Regions from separate parts of the Pseudorhizobium marinum genome, predicted to be linked through region 1. Evidence: predicted binding sites of a transcription regulator. Region 1 holds the regulator's gene; each other region holds the start of a gene.
The links. Region 1 encodes LexA, which represses DNA repair genes until DNA is damaged. Its sites were predicted from a motif close to TGTTCNNNNTGTGTTCNG; they were not measured.
Positions count from the first base shown of each region.

Region 2: EO99_RS0105260 (ImuA family protein) is a predicted target of LexA. The motif match lies at 3,142-3,159, and genes of this name have one in related genera.
Region 3: recA (recombinase RecA) is a predicted target of LexA. The motif match lies at 2,726-2,743, and genes of this name have one in related genera.
Region 4: EO99_RS0115880 (ImuA family protein) is a predicted target of LexA. The motif match lies at 3,338-3,355, and genes of this name have one in related genera.

Region 1 is NZ_JMQK01000026.1:32,822-37,900, forward strand. Features, by position in the region: gene eno (phosphopyruvate hydratase) at 1-745, opposite strand, end outside; gene kdsA (3-deoxy-8-phosphooctulonate synthase) at 840-1,688, opposite strand; gene EO99_RS0122335 (VOC family protein) at 1,693-2,562, opposite strand; gene lexA (transcriptional repressor LexA) at 2,718-3,434, shown strand; gene EO99_RS0122345 (ComEC/Rec2 family competence protein) at 3,415-5,079, opposite strand, start outside.
Region 2 is NZ_JMQK01000003.1:273,763-278,841, forward strand. Features, by position in the region: gene EO99_RS0105250 (error-prone DNA polymerase) at 1-721, opposite strand, end outside; gene EO99_RS0105255 (Y-family DNA polymerase) at 718-2,130, opposite strand; gene EO99_RS0105260 (ImuA family protein) at 2,171-3,121, opposite strand; gene EO99_RS0105265 (metallopeptidase family protein) at 3,289-3,726, shown strand; gene EO99_RS0105270 (DUF1737 domain-containing protein) at 3,744-3,950, opposite strand; gene EO99_RS0105275 (HpcH/HpaI aldolase/citrate lyase family protein) at 3,947-4,855, opposite strand; gene EO99_RS0105280 (hypothetical protein) at 4,966-5,079, shown strand, end outside.
Region 3 is NZ_JMQK01000005.1:269,551-274,629, forward strand. Features, by position in the region: gene alaS (alanine--tRNA ligase) at 1-1,423, opposite strand, end outside; gene recA (recombinase RecA) at 1,576-2,667, opposite strand; gene EO99_RS0108855 (carbohydrate kinase family protein) at 2,909-3,853, shown strand; gene EO99_RS0108860 (pseudouridine-5'-phosphate glycosidase) at 3,878-4,804, shown strand; gene EO99_RS0108865 (DMT family transporter) at 4,843-5,079, shown strand, end outside.
Region 4 is NZ_JMQK01000013.1:16,392-21,470, reverse strand. Features, by position in the region: gene EO99_RS0115895 (alpha/beta fold hydrolase) at 26-1,018, shown strand; gene EO99_RS0115890 (DUF2161 domain-containing phosphodiesterase) at 1,470-2,150, shown strand; gene EO99_RS0115885 (alpha/beta fold hydrolase) at 2,258-3,115, shown strand; gene EO99_RS0115880 (ImuA family protein) at 3,414-4,172, shown strand; gene EO99_RS0115875 (DUF6504 family protein) at 4,090-5,079, shown strand, end outside.

The sequences.
Region 1 (5,079 bases):
TGAAGAACTCGGTCGAGGCGCAGTCGAGCGCCAGGCACATGTCGTCGCCCGGCTTGTAGCCGGCCTTCTCGATCGACTTCATGATGAAGTCGAGCGCCTCCGGCGCGCTCTTCAGGCCCGGCGCAAAGCCGCCCTCGTCGCCGACGTTGGTATTGTGACCCTGCGCCGCCAGTTCCTTCTTCAGGATATGGAAGACTTCCGAACCCATGCGCACGGCTTCCCGGATGTTTTCCGCGCCGACCGGCATGATCATGAATTCCTGGAAGTCGATCGGGTTGTCGGCATGGGCACCGCCGTTGATGATGTTCATCATCGGCACCGGCAGGAGATGGGCGCTCGCGCCGCCGACATAGCGGTAGAACGGCAGGCCGGACGAATCGGCGGCAGCCTTGGCGACGGCGAGCGATACGCCGAGGATCGCATTGGCGCCGAGGCGCGACTTGTTGGCGGTGCCATCGAGCGCGATCATCGTCTGGTCGATATGAATCTGGCTTTCGGCATCGAAGCCGCCGATGGCATCGAAGATTTCGGTGTTGACGGCTTCCACCGCCTTCTCGACGCCCTTGCCGTGATAGCGCTTGCCGCCGTCACGCAGTTCGACCGCCTCGTGGGCACCGGTCGAGGCGCCAGAGGGAACCGCGGCGCGGCCCATGCTGCCGTCTTCCAGAAACACATCGACTTCAATGGTCGGGTTGCCGCGGCTGTCGAGGATTTCGCGTGCGACGATGTCGGTAATGGCAGTCATGATCTCTCCCTGAGGTAAGCTTAAGGCCCATCGGTCATCGACAATGTCTCTTAATCGATGACAGGCAAATTACAATCTCGGCGCCAATCCGCGATCAGGCGGATTTGCTGACGGCGTCGAAGGCGAGCAGCTTTTCCAGCAGCCGCGGCATATCCTTCAGATGCACCATGTTCGGCCCGTCCGAGGGGGCATTGTCGGGATCTTCGTGGGTCTCGATGAAGAGGCCGGCGACGCCGACGGCGACGGCCGCCCGCGCCAGCGTCTCGACGAACTCACGCTGGCCGCCGGTCGAGCCGCCCTGGCCGCCCGGCTGCTGCACCGAGTGAGTCGCATCGAAGATGACCGGCGAGCCCATGGCCGCCATGGTCGGCAGCGAGCGCATGTCGGAGACCAGCGTGTTGTAGCCGAAGGAGGCGCCGCGCTCGCACAGAAGCACGTTCGGATTGCCGCTGGCCAGGAACTTCGACTGCACGTTCTTCATGTCCCAGGGGGCGAGAAACTGGCCCTTCTTGACGTTGATGACGCGGCCCGTCTTTGCGGCGGCGATCAGGAGATCGGTCTGGCGGCAGAGGAAGGCGGGGATCTGCAGGATGTCGACCGTCGGCGCCACCAGCGCGCACTGTTCCTCGGTGTGGATGTCGGTGAGGACGGGGAAGCCGAACTCCGTCTTCAGGTCGGCGAAGACTTCCATCGCCTTCTCCAAGCCGATGCCGCGCTTGCCGGAGATGGAGGTGCGGTTCGCCTTGTCGTAGGACGACTTGTAGACGAGCCCGATGCCGAGCTTGCCGCAGAGTTCCTTCAGCACGCCGGCGACCATGAAGGCATGGTCGCGGCTCTCCATCTGGCAGGGGCCGGCAATCAGGGAAAAGCGTGCCGTCTGCGAGAAGAGCACACGGCCGGCGCCCTCGCCCGCATAGACCTCAGAATTCGGGCTCACGTCCATCGCATTACTCCTCGAAGGCAAATACCACTTTCTGCCCGGTGGCCTCCGCCACGATCAGGCGGTTGTCCCGGCGCAGGAACGGCACGTCATTAGCAGCAAGGACCGCCTCTGTCACGGCGAGATCGGCGACGGCAAAGACCACCGAATGCCCGCGCAGGCCGGGTATCGCGCCCCGGTCGGACGAGGAAGCGTCGGGCGGCGTTTGATCCTCGATGACCCGCAGAATGCCGTTGCGGGTTTGGAACACGATGGAATCACCCTGGCGCATGCCCTGCGCCGCCAGCACCGTCTCCAGGAGGTGACACTCCTCCGCCGGTCGAGCCGCAGCCAGCACGATTTCCCGCAGGCCCGAGACGCCGTTGGCATGGCGCGCCAGGGCGCCGATGTCGCGGGGGAGCGCGTTGATCCGCTGGCAGGAAAACAGGAAGAAAGCCGGCGAACGCTCGTCGGCGGCAAAGGCCAGTCGAAAGCTCGCGGTAACCTCTCCACCCTCGGGCAGCGACAGCTTGCGGGAAAACTCCAGGATCTCTCCGGCAGATACGCCCTCCGAACGATAGCCGGCATCTTCCGCGACGGCATCAGCGGTTGCCAGCACGACGGCGGACAATCCGGCATCGGGCAAGATGCGGCGCACCTGCCGGTCGCGGGCGGTGAAGACATTGCCGGTGTCGGACGACCGGTCGTAGGTCGCGCGGTCGGCGACGGCGAGCGGCTCCAGATAGGCGCCGTCCTCCAGGAACACGCAGGCGTTTTCGGTCCCGAACGGATGGCGGGCATCCGGGGCGACCGTGAAGCCCAGGCGCTGGAGCGCTGCGCGCGCCTGCGGCAGCCCGGACACGGGCAGGACCAGGTGATCGATGCTGCGGATGTTCATCATGGTTCCTCTCGGGATACGGACCTCATGAGAGCGTGCTATGCCCTCTTCCGGAAGGGGCGTCTGCGCAATTCGACGGAAATTTTGACCCTTGCGGAACACATGTGGAACAGATACAGTCTGTTCCGTATTTGTTTCACACCGAAGGGGCCACGATGCTCACGCGCAAACAGCAGGAACTGCTTCTCTTCATTCACGAACGGATGAAGGAATCGGGCGTACCGCCCTCCTTCGACGAGATGAAGGATGCGTTGGACCTGGCCTCGAAGTCGGGCATCCACCGGCTGATCACGGCGCTCGAGGAGCGCGGCTTCATCCGCCGCCTGCCCAACCGGGCCCGGGCGCTGGAAGTGATCAAGCTGCCGGAGGCCTACAGCAGCAGCCTGCAACCGCGTCGCGGCTTCTCGCCGAGCGTCATCGAGGGCAGCCTCGGCAAGACGAAGCCGGTACCCGCCCCTGCGGCGCGGGCCGCCAACGACGAGGGCGGCAGCGCGACCGTTCCGGTGATGGGCCGCATCGCCGCCGGCGTGCCGATCTCGGCCATCCAGAACAATACCCACGATATTTCCGTTCCGATCGAGATGCTGGGACCAGGCGAACATTACGCGCTGGAGGTGAAGGGCGATTCGATGATCGAGGCCGGCATCCTCGACGGCGACACGGTCATCATCCGCAACGGCCAGACGGCCGGACCCGGCGACATCGTCGTTGCCCTGGTGGACGACGAGGAAGCCACGCTGAAGCGCTTCCGTCGCCGCGGCGCCTCGATCGCGCTGGAAGCCGCCAACCCGGCTTACGAAACCCGCATCCTGCCGGCGGACCGCGTCAAGGTTCAGGGCAAGCTCGTCGGCCTCATCCGCCGCTACCACTGAGCAGCATCGAGAGCGACTCGGAAAGACTTGGGTCAAAGCTGTCGCTGCGCCATTCGTAGTGGCGATGGCGGGTCCAGGGGCGGTCTATACCGCGCATCGCCGCAGTCGCCTGCCAGCGCCGCATGTCTTCGCTGCCGCTGAAGCGGATCTCCAGAGCGCCGGTCTTTCGCAGCGCCTTGCCGCTGATCAGTAGCGCACCGGAGTAGCAGTGGTCGAAGCGGGCGCGGGGTGCAACGACGACCGCCGCCAGATCACAGCCGATGCCGGTGAGCCGGCCGTCCTCCATCACCGCAACCAACGCTCCCTCGGTCGTGACGGCCAGACACCAGGCTTTCGGCATGCAATGGAAGAGCCCCCTGCTCTCCTCCGCCACCCGGGCCATCTCGCGCATCGCTGTGCGGACCTGTGCCAGCTGATCCGGATCCAGGGGCAGCCGGTCGGGAGGGTCACTGACCAAAATCGCCGCGATATCTCCGGATGGTGACACCTTCGGCGCTAGCGGCTGTTCCAGCCGCAGCGCCCGCTGCCATTGATCGAAGATGAAGTCCGGCGGGCGGGCACGGTTGGTGGCAACAGCCGGCCCGAGAAGCGCCACGAGGGCACCGTCCTCCGCCACCAGAAGATCGCCCGAGGGATGTCGCTGCGCGTGCCAGCTCAGCAGGAAGGCCAGCACCAGAAGCGGCAGGCCAACGAGCCGCAAACGCGTGCGCAGCAGCGCCAGCAGCAGGAAACCGGCCGATGCGATTGCCAGGAACCAGGGGTGCTGGCGGCCGACGGGGACGTCGCCGCCCCAGGCGGCCACGTGGTTTGCCACGGCAATCACCGCGGAAAGACCGTGGCCCATCAGCGTCAGAAAGGGAGCGTCCAGCCCGAAGGGCATCAGCAGCATGCCGACGAGACCGGCCGGCATGACGATGAAGGAGATGATCGGCATCACGGCGAGGTTTGCCGCCAGGCCGTAGCCCGCAAGGCGGTGGAAGTGCTCCATGGAGTAGATGGCCGTGGACAGTCCGCCGATCAGGGAGGTGACGAAGATGCCGACCATGAAATGCCAGCCGGTCGTGGCGACGGCCCATCGGCCCTTGAGCGGCGGAAAGAACGTCGCCTCGGCGTCGGCCGCTCGCCGGCTCCAGACCGCATAGCCGGCAACCAGCGCGACCGTTGCGGCAAAGGACATCTGGAAACTCGGCCCCAGGATTTCCGAGGGCGACATGGCGAGGATGACGAGCGCGGAGATCGCGACATTGCGCAGGCTGATCGCCATCCGGTCGAAGAAGACGGCGATCAGCATCACCGACATCATCAGATAGGCGCGTTCCGCCGAGATGGCGAAACCCGAGATCAGGTAATAGGCGGTCGCCATCAGCAGCGCGCCGAAAGCGGCGATCTTCTTGACCGGCCAGGCCTGCGCGAAGCCGGTAAACCAGCCCAGGATCGTCCTCAGCCCGACGAAGAAGATGCCGGCGGCGAGCGCCATATTGAGGCCGGAGATGGCGACGATATGGGCAAGGCCGGAAATGCGCAGCGCCTCCGTCGTCTCCTGCGAGATCGCGCGTCTCTCATCGGTGACAATGGCGGCCGCGAAGGCGCCGGCGTCACCCGGCACGGTCGCCCGGATCCGCTCGGCGATCGCGCCGCGAAGGGC
Region 2 (5,079 bases), on a different contig from region 1:
CCTCCGCCACCGCGACATGCTCGCGGATGGCGGTGACCACATCGGCCAGCGAACGCCGGTCGGGATGATGGTAGAGCGGCTGGTTGGTGGCGAGCAGCGGCAGGCGGTGCCGCTCCGCAAGCCGCGCCAGAATGGCAAAACTCACACTGTCGCGGCCGTCATAGGCCGGCGACAGCGCCAGGAAGAGCGACCCGCCGAAGCGCTGGCGCAGCCGCGGCAGGCGATCCTCCAGAATTTTTCCGTAAGCATCGTCCTCCAGGCGGGCATGATCGGGCACGACGGCGAGCATCATCTCCCCGCCCCATTCGAGGATGTCCCATTCCTCCAGAATGCATTCGCCCTTTTGCGCGCGCAGATTGCCGCGGCTCAACAGGCGGCAGAGATTGCCCCATCCCTTGCGGCTCCTGGGGTACGCGAGAATATCGGGCGTGCCGTCGGCAAAGACCAGCCGCGCGCCCGGCTGGAACCGGGTTGGCTGCATAGCCTCCGGCTCCTCCGGCCTGCGGCCGTGCTGCTGCTGGTGCTGCGCCATCTCCTTCATGTCGCGGACGCGATTGAAGGCCCGCACGACGCCGGCCACGGAGTTGCGGTCGGCAATCCCGAGACCTGCCAGGCCGATGGCCGACGCCTGCTGCACCATCTCCTCCGGTCTGGACGCACCTTCCAGGAAGGAGAAATTGGTCCGCGCGCCGATCTCGAAGAAGGCAGCCGCAGCCGTCATGCAAAGACCCCCTGCACGTACCAGCCGGGCGCCGTGTCCTGATGGTAATGGCCCTTGCGGTAGAGCCACAGGCGCTGGCCGGTCCTTACCTCGAGACGAAAATAATCGCGCTCCCCCGGATCCTCCTCGTCCAGCCACCATTCGGGAGAAATCCGCTCCGGCCCCTCTGCGCGCAGCACCTCGTGAAGGATGCGCCGCCAGCGGAAGCGGAAGGGCGGCCCGTCCGGAACCTCCGCCACCGCCTCGACCCGCTCGGGGTAGCGGAACAGGCGCACGGGCCTGTCGTGGACCTGAAAACCGAAACCGAGATCATCCCGCTTCGACGCGGCAGGCATGTTCAGGGCCGGCTGGAAGACGGACGCCCGCTCCGGGACATGGCTTTGACGCAGCGCGACCCCCTGCAGGACATGGCACCCGAGCCGCGCACTGACCCGGTCGACAAAATCACCCAGTGACGCCGCCTGCTGCCCCTGCCCCTCGAAATCCGTCTGGGTGGATCTGAAATCCTCGTGCCGGAGCACGTTGAGGCGAAGAATCTCGAAACCGAAACCCGCATCGAGATCGTCATGGACCGCCTTGAGGCGTTCCGAAAAGAGGGCGGCAATCCTTTGGGGCTCCCGCAGCGGCTGGGAGGCACCGGCCTCGATCCGGAAGACCTTGCCGTCCACCCGGAAGAGCACCAGTTCGAAGACGCGGCCGCCGGCCCCCCGCGCCTCCAGGCTTGGCAGCAGGAGAAGCGCCACCTGGCCGGCCAGATGCAGGATGTCCTCCTCCGCCCGGATCGGTTCCAGAAGCCGCCGCTCGCAGGACAGCACCGGCACCGGGCGGCGCGGAGAGATCGGCTCCTCCACCCTCCCCATCATCTGGTCCAGCCGCAGCAGGACCTGTGCGCCAAAGCGGCGGGCGAGCGGTGCGCGCGGGAGGGGAAGGATATCCCCGATGCGCTTGAGGCCAAGCTTCCGCAACGCGCCCACCAGATCCTGCTCCAGCCGGAGGGCAGCCACCGGCAGCGGCGCGGCAATCGTTTCCCTTTCCCTGTCGGCCACCACACCGCCATGGCCGAACCGACACACGGCCCAGGACAGGCCGGGCCATCCGGAAATGGCGCCCCTCGCATCGAAACCCATCTGGAACAGCCGCAACATCACGTCGTTCAGCAGCAGCTCCTCGCCACCGAACAGATGGGCGCAGCCGGTAATGTCGAGAAGCAGGCCCTTCTCCCCGTCGATCGCCACCAGCGGCGTGTAGCGGTCGCACCAGTCCGCAATGGCTTCCAGCAGGCTCCGGTCGGCAGCCGGGTTCTCGTCCACCACCTCCACCGACGGATGAATGGCTCGCGCCTCCGCCAGTCCCTGCCCCAGCCTGAGGCCCAGCGTCTCCGACATTTCGTCCAGCGACGTCAGCCGCATGGCATTCTCGTGCCGCCCGGCGCAGAGGATCGGCGGATGCTCAGGACGCCCGGTCGAACGCCAGGAGGGACCCCACTTGAGCCGGGCGATCCGGTCGGTCGACAGATGCGGGAGGACGATCGACAGGATGCGCTGTCCCGGGCGTGACAGAGACAGGGAGGGCTGGTGGACGGGCGAGGAGAAATTGACGGTCACGGGAATTCCACTCCAGGGTGAAAGAGAGCGGAGCCGGATTGCGGCTCTTCTCCAGGGTCAGACGGAAAACGGGATGGCCGAGGCTGCCGCCCAGCATCGAACCATCGGGGAGGCGCCGTTCCAGAGCCGGCGCCGGCTCGGCACGAAAGCGGAAGGCGGCACTGCTTGCCTCTTCATCGCCCGCATGCCGGAGCACGAAAAGCGGCCGCCCCGCCGCCTTTGCTCTGAGAGCAAGCCGCCGGCTTTCGGTCAGGCCGAACCCCGGAAGATTGCCACGGACTTCAAGAATGGTGGCTGCAAGCGCTCTGCTGGCCAGTGCAAGCTCGGCAATCCAGAGGGCGTCTTCCAGCTTTCGCGGCAGGGCAAACAGGAGCTGACCGGGCCTCAGCCCGAACTCCCTCAACCCCAGGGCATAGGGCAGGCCGGCCTCCTGCACGCAGGCCGTATCGCCGATCCACAGGACGGGTTCCCCTGTCGCCTTCTCATCCTTTCCGGGCGATCCCATCAACCGCGACGTCAGCGCCAGAAGAAGAGCCGTTGCGGCACCGGAGTCCCGGAAAAGCTGCGTCCTCACCTCTGTCAGCCCGTCCCGGGGCAGCCCGCCGTCCAGCAGGCAATCCACCTCCTGGACTCCAAAGCAAAACCGGTTTGATGATCCCGCAGCGGCTCCTTCCGCCGCAACGGCAGCGTCAGCCTGTCTGGCCGCTGCCATGGCGGGCAAGGCCTTTCCTTCCAGGCGGGCGATCGTTTCACGCAGGGCAAAAAGTCTCTCCTGCGCCGTGGCATCTTCAGCCATGGCGTCAGCTCCATTCTGTATGTTCTCTTTATGTTCTAATGGATTCCAGAGCTACCCAGAAGAGTCAACAGCCATTTTGGCGCCGACGCCCGTTTGCTCGGGCAGGCTGATGAATCCTCTCGAAAATTTCCTGAAATGAATTATATGAGCTCCCACAAGGAGCATGTATGGCCCGTATTGACCAAACTGACGACTGGCGGGACCGCCACGCGCCCACCATCAGTGCCTTCGAGTCCTTGGCGATCGAAGCCTATGGCAACCTGCCGGAAGAATTCCGGGCGCTGACCACGAACCTGACCATCGAGATCGAGGAATTTCCCGACGACGATATCTTCGAGGACATGGCGCTCGAAACCCCCTTCGACCTGCTCGGCCTCTTTGAGGGACGCGGCATCTCGGAGCGTTTCACCATGGAAACGGGCGAACTGCCGAACCGTATCCGGCTCTATCGCCGCCCGATCCTGGATTACTGGGCGGAAAACGAGGAGACACTGGGCGATATCATCACCCATGTGCTGATCCACGAGATCGGCCATCACTTCGGCCTGAGCGACGACGACATGGAGCGGATCGAGGCCAGCGCCGAGGAAGCCACCGAGCGCTGACCTTGGCCTGAAGCGGCCTACTGCTCGCCGAGCTTGATGTCGGGATGATAATCCTTGCCGTGCACTGTCTTCACGACGGCCTGGCCGCAGTACATCTTGTTCTCGGCGGCGTTGAAGCTGTGGCTGGGCGACCCATGCAGGTCCCAGCCCTTGTTCAGGGCATCCGTGACCCGGTGGCAGAAGGAAGAATCGTCGGGACCTGTGAGGAAACGGTAGACTTTCATGCGCTTGTCTTTCTGCTTTCGATGAGATGCAGCCGGGCGAGAAGCCTTTCGGCTTCTTCCAGATGCAGGCGTTCGACCATCCGGCCGTTGAGGTTGATGACGTTGAGGTCTGCCGTGTTTGGCTGCCGGAAGGCGGCGACGATGGCTTCAGCCTCGGCGATCGCTTCCGGAGCCGGTCCGAAGCTTTCGTTGGCGGCTTCAATCTGTGCCGGATGGATCAGCATCTTGCCGTCGAACCCCATGGCGCTACCCTGGGCGCATTCGACAACAAACCCGTCGGCGTCGCGAAAATCGTTGAAGACGCTGTCGATGACGTCCAGGCCATGTGCGCGCGCAGCCAGGACCACCTGCATCATCCAGGGCACCAGATAGACCCGTCCCGGCTGCGGCGGAACACCCGTTGCCTTGCGCAGATCGTTGAGGCCGATCACCAAGCACTCCAGCCGTCCTCCCGCCTCCCGTGCTGTCGCGGCGATGGCGGCTGCGTTGAGCACGCCCAGTGGCGTCTCCATCATCGCCCAGACCCGCAGGCTTTCCGGCGCGTTCGCAAGCGCTTCGGCCATCTGCCGGATTTCGCCCGGATCCTCCACCTTCGGCAGAAGCACCACATCCGGTTCAAGCTCCAGGACCAGCTCGACATCCTGGCGGCGAAACTGCGAGTCCGCGCCATTGATGCGGATCACCGTTTCCCGCGCCGCAAGCGGCGTCTCCCGAAAGAAACGGCGCAGGTTGTCGCGCGCTTCGGCCTTTTTGTCCGGAGAAACAGAATCTTCGAGGTCGAAGATCACCAGGTCGCAGTCCAGCCCGTGCGTCTTGTCGAGGGCGCGCCGGTTGATCGCGGGCACGCTGAGGCAGGAGCGGCGAGGGGGCGAAACGGGCGCCGAAGGAAAGGTCACGAATGTCATCGCGATTTTGTGACAAGCTTTTCGGCGCGGCGCAATATCGCAACCAGAGGAAAAGCCTTGCAAGGCAGACCGGCAGGGACCACATTCAGGTCCACAGAAAGGTCTGGACCATGCAAAACATTCGTTCGTTCTTCCTTTTCACCACCGGTGTCGCTCTCTTCGCACTGGCTGCTCTGCTGACCGCCTCCCTGACGGTCGCCTTCATGGGCATCGTTGGCGCGATT
Region 3 (5,079 bases), on a different contig from region 1:
CGCGGACGAGCGCCTGCACCACGCCTTCGGCCGATTCGGTATCATAGCCGAGGAATTCGGTGGCGCCGTGCTTCTCGCGCAGCTCGAACCAGATCGTCTCCGTCGCCGTGTCGCCGGATCCGGCCCAATGGGAGCGGGCTTCGGCCTTCTGGCGCTGCATGGCATCGTTGAAGCTGGTGAGATCGACGCCGATGTTGCGGGCGCGCAATGCGTCCTGCGTCAGGTCCAGCGGGAAGCCATAGGTGTCGTAGAGCTTGAAGGCGGTCTCGCCGTCGAGGCTGTCACCTTCCGAGAGATCGGCGGTGGCATCGGAGAGCAGCGTCAGGCCGCGATCCAGCGTCTTGCGGAAACGGGTTTCCTCGAGCTTCAGTGTCTCCGATGTCAACGCCTCGGCGCGCACGAGCTCCGGATAGGCGCGGCCCATCTCCTGCACCAGCGTCGGCAGCAGCGTGTACATCAGGGGCTCGCGGGCGCCCAGAAGCTGCATGTGGCGCATTGCGCGGCGCATGATGCGGCGCAGCACATAGCCGCGGCCTTCGTTGGATGGCAGCACGCCGTCGGCGATCAGGAAGGCGGAGGAGCGCAGATGGTCGGCGATGACGCGGAAACTTGCCGCCTGCTCACCTTCCGCCTTCGCACCAACCACCTCTTCGGTCGCCGCGATCAGCGTCTTGAACAGGTCGGTTTCGAAGACGCTCGAAACGCCCTGCAGGATGCAGGCCATGCGCTCCAGGCCCATGCCGGTATCGATCGACGGGCGCGGCAGCGGCGTGCGCTCGCCCGGGGCCGTCTGGTCGAACTGCATGAAGACGAGGTTCCAGAACTCCAGGAAGCGGTCGCCATCCTCTTCCGGCGTGCCGGGCGGTCCGCCCCAGACATGCTCGCCCTGGTCGATGAAGATTTCCGAACAGGGGCCGCAGGGGCCGGTGTCGCCCATCTGCCAGAAGTTGTCGGAGGTCGGGATGCGAATGATCTTGTCGTCGGAGAAGCCGGCGATCTTCTTCCACAGATCGGCCGCTTCCTCGTCTTCGGAATAGACCGTGACCAGCAGCCGGTGCTTGGGCAGGTCGAAGCCTTTGGTGACGAGGTTCCAGGCGTATTCGATCGCCTGTTCCTTGAAGTAGTCGCCGAAGGAGAAGTTGCCGAGCATCTCGAAGAAGGTCAGGTGGCGGGCGGTGTAGCCGACATTGTCCAGATCGTTGTGCTTGCCGCCGGCGCGTACGCATTTCTGCGAGGTCGTGGCCGTGGAATAGGGGCGGCTCTCCAGACCGGTGAAGACATTCTTGAACTGCACCATGCCGGCGTTCGTGAACATCAGCGTCGGGTCGTTACGCGGCACGAGCGGGCTCGAGGACACCACCTCGTGGCCATTCTTTCGGAAATAGTCGAGGAAGGTCGACCGGATGTCATTCACGCCGCTCATGCTACGCCCTTTGTTCCGCCGAATGCGGGTCCGTCACTGAAAACCACTGGCTTTTATCGCCCGTGTCCCTGACTGTCCAGCCAAACGCGGAACCGGCCGCGCATCTTTCCAGATGGCGGCCGGCTCGAACAATCTCACAATGAGGCGAAGGACTACATCTCGGCCGATTCATCACCGTCGTCGCCGGCGTCCGGGCCGCCGTTCTGCAGGAAGCGGTCGGCGATCAGGCCGGCGTTCTGGCGCAGCGACAGCTCGATCTCGCGGGCCATTTCCGGGTTGTCGCGCAGGAAGGTCTTGGCATTTTCACGCCCCTGCCCGAGCCGCTGGCTGTTATAGGAGAACCAGGCACCCGCCTTCTCCACGATGCCGGCCTTGACGCCGAGATCGACCAGTTCGCCCGTCTTCGAGACGCCTTCGCCATACATGATGTCGAATTCGACCTGCTTGAAGGGCGGCGCCATCTTGTTCTTGACGACCTTGACGCGCGTCTGGTTGCCGACCACCTCTTCGCGCTCCTTGACCGCGCCGATGCGGCGGATGTCGAGGCGGACCGAAGCGTAGAACTTCAGCGCGTTGCCGCCGGTGGTGGTTTCCGGCGAACCGAACATGACGCCGATCTTCATGCGGATCTGGTTGATGAAGATGACCATGGTGTTGGAGCGCGAGATCGAGGCGGTCAGCTTGCGCAGCGCCTGGCTCATCAGGCGCGCCTGCAGGCCCGGCAGGCTGTCACCCATCTCACCTTCGATTTCGGCGCGCGGCGTCAGCGCGGCGACCGAATCGATCACCAGCACGTCGATGGCGCCGGAGCGCACCAGCGTATCGGTAATCTCGAGCGCCTGCTCGCCGGTGTCGGGCTGCGAGATCAGAAGGTTCTGGAGGTCGACGCCAAGCTTGCGGGCATAGACCGGATCGAGCGCGTGTTCGGCGTCGACGAAGGCGCAGATGCCGCCCTTCTTCTGCGCTTCCGCAATGGTCTGCAGGGCCAGCGTCGTCTTGCCCGAGCTTTCCGGACCATAGATCTCGATGATGCGACCCTTCGGCAGGCCGCCGATGCCCAGGGCGATGTCGAGGCTGAGGGAGCCGGTGGAGACCGTCTCGACTTCAACCACGCTATCGTTCGCGCCGAGCTTCATGATCGAGCCCTTGCCGAAGGATCTCTCGATCTGCGAAAGTGCTGCGTCCAGCGCCTTGCTCTTGTCCACTGTCTTATCCTCTACGAGCCGCAACGAATTTTGTGCCATCTGATCCACCTTTAGGTTATTGACGCCCCGCAGGCAACGAAGCGGCCGATAAAGATTATGTACTCTTTTTGTTCTCATTATGCAAGTAGCGTCGCAGCGCTTGAATTACCGTCGTTTTTCCTGACAAGTTCGCATTCCGTTCACGCATCAGCCGGTGTGGACAAGGCAGTGAACACGTCCCCCTCGCATTCCGCGAGAAGCATCGAATCGGACCCGCTATGACGCCCGCAAAGGCAACCCTATGAGCCGGCGCGTTCTCGTCCTCGGTGGCGCCCATCTCGATCGCCGCGGCCGGATTTCCGGAGACACCGCCATGGGCGCCAGCAATCCGGGCGCCTGGATGGAGGAGATCGGCGGCGGCGCCTTCAATGTCGCCCGCAACCTCGCGCTCCTCGGTCATCAGGTCACCATGGTCTCGCCGCGCGGCGGCGACATGACGGCCGACAAGATCGCCGCCGCCGCGGAGGCCGCCGGCGTCATCGATCGTCCCTTCGTCTTTCTCGACAGGGCAACGCCGAGCTACACCGCCATCCTCGAACACGACGGCAATCTCGTCGTGGCGCTCGCCGATATGGATCTCTACCGCCTGTTCGGCCCGCGGCGCCTGCAGGTGCGTGCGCTGCGGCAGTCCATCGAGGAGGCGGAACTGATCGTCTGCGACGCCAACCTTCCGGCAGAGACGCTGACGGCCCTTTGCGCGGCAGCCAGCCTGGCCGGCGTTCCGGTTGCCGGAATCGCCATTTCGCCCGCCAAGGTCGTTCGCTTTTCCGCGGCCCTTCCGGCCCTCGCCTATCTGTTCATGAACGCGGCCGAGGCTGCCGCCCTTTGCGGCACCCAGGCGGCCACGGCCGCAACCTGGCCGGTGCATCTGCGGCGCAAGGGCCTGCGGGCGGGCGTGGTGACGGATGGCGGCCACAAGCTTGCAGCCTTTGACGCCACCGAGAGCCTGACCATGGCGCCGCCACCGCTCACCTATACCGCCGATGTCACCGGTGCCGGCGATGCGCTTGCCGCCGGCACCCTCGACGCGCTGCTGCGCCACAAGGGACTGCCGGAGGCGATCCGCTGCGGCATTGCCGCGTCGCGGATCACGCTGCGCTCGCCGCATGCGGTGGCGCCCGACCTCACGCCCGATGCCATGGACTACGAAACGACCCTTGTCGGCGCGCCTCAAAAGGTGTTCTGAGAGGCAACCATTCCGGAGACAGACATGACCCAGACCGCGACCCCCGCCCTGCCCATCGTTTTCTCGCGCGAGGTCGCGGCGGCCCGCGCCGCAGGCCTGCCGCTCGTGGCGCTCGAATCGACCATCATCACCCATGGCATGCCCTATCCCGGCAACATCGAGATGGCCCGCAGCGTCGAGACGATCATTCGCGATGGCGGCGCCGTGCCGGCAACGATCGCGGTGCTGAACGGCGTGCTGCATGTCGGCCTGGAGGAGGACCAGCTCGAGCAGCTTGCCCAGGCCAAGGACGTGATGAAGCTGTCCCGGGCGGACTTCGCCTTTGCCCTTGCCACCGGCCGCACCGGCGCCACCACGGTTGCCGCCACGATGATTGCCGCGGCCCTCGCAGGCATCCGTGTCTTCGCGACGGGCGGCATCGGCGGCGTTCACCGGGGCGCCGAAGAAAGCTTCGACATTTCCGCCGACCTGGAGGAACTGGCCAAGACGGATGTCATCGTCGTCTGCGCCGGCGCCAAGGCGATCCTCGACATCCCCAAGACGCTGGAGGTCCTGGAAACCCGCGGCGTGCCGGTGGTGACCTGTGGCTCGACGGATTTCCCAGCCTTCTGGTCGCGCGTGTCCGGCCTGCCGAGCCCCCTCTCCGTCGAGACTGCCGACGACATCGCCAGGTTCGAGGCGGCCCGCCAGGCGCTCGGCGTGCGCGGCGGCATCCTCGTGGCCAACCCCGTGCCGGCGGAAGACGAGATTTCCCGCGAGGAGATGGAAGGCTATATCCAGATCGCGCTCCAGGCGGCGGCCGAGCAGCATGTGGCGGCCAAGGCCGTCACGCCCTTCCTGCTCGACCACATCTTCCACCAGACCGGCGGGCGCAGCCTGAAGACCAATATCGCGCTCGTCGAAAACAATGCCCGGCTGGCAGCCGGCATCGCCGTCGCGCTCGCGCGCTGACGCGCGCGCAGCCACGCCGCCACCATTTCCGGAGTAAGATCTTGCCTGCAATTCAGCACATCGTCCGGGCTCCGGAGCATCGTGCGGCTCTTGCCGCGCTTGTGCTCGGCGGCATTGCCATCGGCGCCTCGCCGATCTTCGTGCGGCTGTCGGAGGTCGGACCGATCTCCACCGGCTTCTGGCGCCTGGCACTTGCCCTGATCCCGCTGTCGCTGTGGAGCCTGCTGCGGCCCCAGGCCGGACCGAAGGTGACGATTACCCGTCGCGACTGGCCG
Region 4 (5,079 bases), on a different contig from region 1:
TTGCGAAACAACAGAGGAGTTCGCCATGTCGTCCCGCAAGCTGGTTGCCAATAGCCTGAACATGCACATAAAGGAAAGCGGCGAGGGACCCCTGGTTCTTTTCGTCCACGGCTTTCCGGAGACGTCCTACGCATGGAGACACCAGCTTGAGGCGCTGGCAGCGGCAGGCTTTCACGCTGTCGCACCTGATATGCGGGGTTATGGAGAGACGGACAGTCCAGCCGATATAGCTCGCTATTCGACATTTGACTTGGTGGGAGACCTTGTGGGCCTTCTCGATGCGCTTGGCTGCGAAAGCGCTGTCATCGTCGGCAACGACTGGGGAAGCACCTTGGGGTGGCAGGCAGCCCTCATGCGACCCGACCGGTTCAAAGGTGTCGTCGCAATAGGGGTGCCGATGATGGGCAATCCTCCTGTGCCGCCCACGCACTTGTTTCCGCAAACTGACGACGAACTCTTCTACACTCTGTACTTCCAGGAACCAGGGGTAGCGGAAGCGGAATTTGAGCGTGATGTTGGCTCCACACTTCGAAAGATCTTGTTCTCCGCCTCGTTCGAGGCCGGAGCACGACGGGAAGGCGATGGGACGCCAAATCCTTTCAGCATGGTGTCGTGTGCAAGGGGACTGCTCGCCTCGCTGCCGACCCCTGAGATGCTTCCTCAGTGGTTGAGTGAGGCCGACCTTGCCCATTATGTCCAGACCTTTAGCCGGACCGGGTTTGGTGGAGGTCTCAACTACTACCGCAATCTCGACGCCAACTGGAGCCTCCAGCGCTCGCTCAACGGCATGAAGATAGAGGTACCGGCGCTCTATATGGTGGGAGAGCAGGATGTTGGCCTGACCATACCGGGGATGCGCCAAATCATTGACGCAATGCCTCAGCTTGTTCCCAAGCTGACGCAGAGCCTGGTCATCCCGGATTGCGGACACTGGGCACCGCAGGAGAGGCCCCATGAGGTCAGCGCCGCCGTGATCGCTTTTGCGCAATCCGTCAATGACGGTGAGTGGCGCATCTAGCGGACCACGGCTGTTGGCCTGAGGCCATCATCGAAAGTGCCGACGGAAAATGAAAACGACTGTTGGTCGTGCCGAGTGCATGTGAAGACCCTTGAAAAACCGCTACACCCGGGCAGTTCGCACAAGCCGGAAAGTGATGCCGCGAAAATGCCCGGATCTCGAAAAGGAGGTTCGAGGGCTGCGAGCGGGGCACACCGCTTACGCCTGGGGTGACGCTATAGGCTCAAACACACCGCGGTCGCCTCCCGAGAGGGTCTGCGACTTGTCGGCGCCTGGCGTGTTTCTTCTGTTCGGCCAAGCTCGATCATCGCACTGTCGCCATGACGGCACTCTGGTCCACGCGCAGTCATGGCGGCGGTCTCCTTGGGCGAGAGTTTGTAACTGCAATGACAAGGATATCGCATGCGGGCGTTATGATGTACTAGGATTTTCCACTTCGATCTGCAGGCACATGGAAACGTCGCTCTATCTTCCCGTCAAAGGCTTTCTTGAGGAGGCAGGCTACACTGTGAAGGGTGAAGTGGGCGGCTGCGATCTGGTCGGCTTGAGCCGTGACGACCCGCCTGTCGTGGTGATCTGCGAGCTCAAACTGAGCTTCAATCTGGAGCTGATACTCCAGGCTGTCGACCGCGCGGCTGTCGCAGACGAGGTCTGGATTGCCGGGCGGGTATCGGCCAAGGGCAAGGGCCGAGAGGCCGACAGACGCTATCGCGATCTCTGCCGCAGGCTCGGGATCGGCATGCTCGGCATCTCCGATAGCGGCGCGGTCAGCGTGATCGTTGCCTCGGTATCGCCGATGCCGCGTACCAACTCGAAGCGCCGGTCGCGGCTGACGCGCGAGCACCAGCGGCGGCGCGGCGATCCGGCCCTTGGTGGAAGCACCCGCGCGCCGATCATGACAGCCTACCGCCAGCAGGCCCTCGGTTGTGCTCTGGTGCTGACATCAGGGCCGATGCGGGTGCGCGAAATCCGATCCACCATACCGGATGCGGGCAAGATTTTGCTCGCGAACGTCTACGGCTGGTTTGAACGGCTCGATAGAGGCGTCTATGGCTTGACCCCTGCCGGGCGCGAAGCACTGCTAGGATGGCCGCAGCAGGACATGCAGGCAACAATTGCCGGCTCCACCTGATTGCGACCGCCTCGATTGCTGCGACATCAACGGGCCGACGGAGCCAGCTGACCCAGACGACCTGAGGATGCCGCTGGATCACTTCAGCAGGCACTGCGTTAACCGGCATGACCGTATTTGCGCCTGAACATCGTTTCGTGAACGTGGGAAGCCTCCGGCTTCATGTGGTTCAGTTTGGACCTGCCGGCGGGCGGCCGGTCATGCTCCTGCACGGGTTCCCGGACTTCTGGATCGGCTGGAGGCGGCAGATTGATGCGCTCGCATCTGCAGGCTACCGGGTGATCGTTCCGGACCAGAGGGGTTACAACACCAGCGACAAGCCCCGCGGAGTGCGCGAATATGCCCTGCCCAGGCTTATCGGTGATGTCGTCGCACTCGCCGACGCGCTCGCCGTGGAAAGGTTTCATCTGGTCGGCCATGACTGGGGAGGCATTGTGGCCTGGGCAACAGGCGCGACGCTGCCTCATCGCCTGGACAAGCTTGTCATCCTGAATGCGCCCCATCCCGAGGTGTTGCTTGCCCATGCTGTGCACTCTCCGACGCAGTTCCTGCGCAGCAGCTACGTGGCGTTCTTCCAGATCCCCCTGTTGCCGGAAGCTGTCCTGGGGTCTCGTCGATCGGCCTTGCTGGTCCGAGCGCTCAGGGGTTCCAGCCGGCAAGGCGCGTTCGAAGAAGAAGATATCGTGGAATATCGGCATGCCTGGGAGCAACCGGAGGCGCTCTCGAGTATGTTAAACTGGTATCGCGCCTTACCCTTTCGCCCAAGTTTGAAAGCGCGGATTGTGACGCCGACCCTTGTCATCTGGGGGCTGCAGGACAAAGCTCTCGAGTTCGGGCTGGCGCAGCGCAGCCTCGCTCTTTGCGAAGATGGCAAGCTGGAGGTTTTCGCCCAGGCGACGCATTGGGTTCACCGGGAGGAAAGCGGCGCAGTCAACGCCGCGCTTACGGCCTTCCTCGACGGTTGAAGTCTCGCGTCCAAAGATGCTTCCCTTGCTACTCGACAACCCGGTCCGACAGCCTCAGGCGCAGGGTCACAACCTCCTGACAAGGGGAACGCGTCAGCCGTCAGATCGCAGCCGAGCTGGCCGAGCAGCAGGGGCAACCGTGCCGATTGCCGGTCTTCATCGGAAGCCGATTAGCGACGTCTAAAAAACCTGCGCCCGACCGGCTTGACTCTTTTCCGCGATGAGAACAGAAGAGGAACGTCAACTGTTTTGGAGCAGGAAGTCCTGTACACCGCGAACCTGAGGAGGTCCGTGAACGATGTCGCGTGTCCACAATTCTCGGGTCATCGACGAGCTCAGGGACCGGATAGCCGGTCTTGAGGGGCGCGGGTCGAAGAACGCGGCCGTGCTGCCCTTTGGCGTTTGCCAGATCGACGAGCGGCTGCCCGGGGGAGGTCTCGCCTACGGCGCCCTGCACGAGATCGCAGGCGGCGGCACCGGCACGGTGGACGGGGCGGCGGCAGCATTGTTTGCCGCGGGAATAGCGGCGAGGGCCAATGGCAAGGTGTTGTGGTGTCTGACCAGGCCCGACCTGTTTGCCCCTGCGCTGTCGCAGGCAGGGCTGCATCCGGACCGGGTGATTTATTGCCAGGCTGACAAAGAGGAGGACGTCCTGGCCTCCATGGAAGAGGGACTGTCATTCGGCGGCTTGGCTGCCGTCGTCGGCGAGCTTGTCCGTCTGCCCATGACCGCCTCCCGCCGCCTCCAGCTTGCGGCTGAGAAGACGGGGACAATCGGTCTGGTCGTTCGTCGGTGGCGGCGACAGACGGAGGCATCGGACTACGGCAATCCCACGGCGTCCTCCACCCGATGGCGGGTGAGCGTGCTGCCGTCGGAGCCATTGCCGGTGGCGGGAGTCGGCAGGGCGCGATGGCTGGCCGAACTGATGCGTGTGAAAGCAGGCGAGTGTGCTGAGTACGAAATTGGAGCCTGTGATGCCAAGGGTCGCGTGTGTCTACTTCCCGTATCTGCCAACGGACCGGATCAGACGGCATGGAGAGGCAACCATGCCGTCTGACCAACCGCTCGTCGTCATCTCCCGGTCGGGAACAAGGCGCTGGGTGTCTGCCATCGATCGGGCTGCCCGTGACGTAGGCCTGCGGGTCGGCATGCCCGCCAGCAAGGCGCAGGCGATCATCGCCAACCTCACCATGATCGATGCCGATCCGGCCGCGGATGCCGCAGCCCTTGAGAGGCTTGCACTCTGGGTTCTGCGGCAATACAGCCCTGTTGTCGCCGTGGACGGGACCGATGGCATTGTCATCGACACGGAAGGCGCCGACCACCTTCGCGGCGGCGAGATGATGATGGTCTCCGGCCTGGTGAATTCGCTTCGCGGCCGTGGACTGACGGCGCGGGCGGCGGTGGCGGATACCTGGGGAGCGGCGCATGCGCTGACCCGCCTGACGGCGGCTGAAACAACGGTGGTTCCCGTCGGTGGGTTGAGCAAGGCCGTCGTCGGACTGCCGATTGATTGCCTGCGCCTGCCAGCGGATACGATCCAGGGTCTGCGCGTCCTGGGTGTCGAAACCGTCGGCGAATTGTCGGCGATGCCGCGGGCGCCGCTGACATTGCGCTTCGGTCCTGAGGTCGCACGACGGCTCGACCAGCTTTTTGGCCGCGTCGCCGAGCCGATCGAACCCTTGCGGACGCCGGAAACCGTCGCGGTCTCACGCGACTTCCAGGACCCGATCGGGGCGGCCGAGACGATCCAGAAATACGTTCACCGCCTGGCCCGCCAGCTGAGTGCCGAGCTTGAAGGACGGGGCCTTGGCGTGCGCCGTTCGGACCTGGTCATCCATCGCGTCGACAACACGAGGCAGTGTCTGCGCGCCGGACTTGCAAAGCCTGTTCGCGATCCCGCCCGTCTTGCCAAGCTTCTGTGCGACCGCATCGAAAAGATCGAACCGGGCTTTGGTATCGAG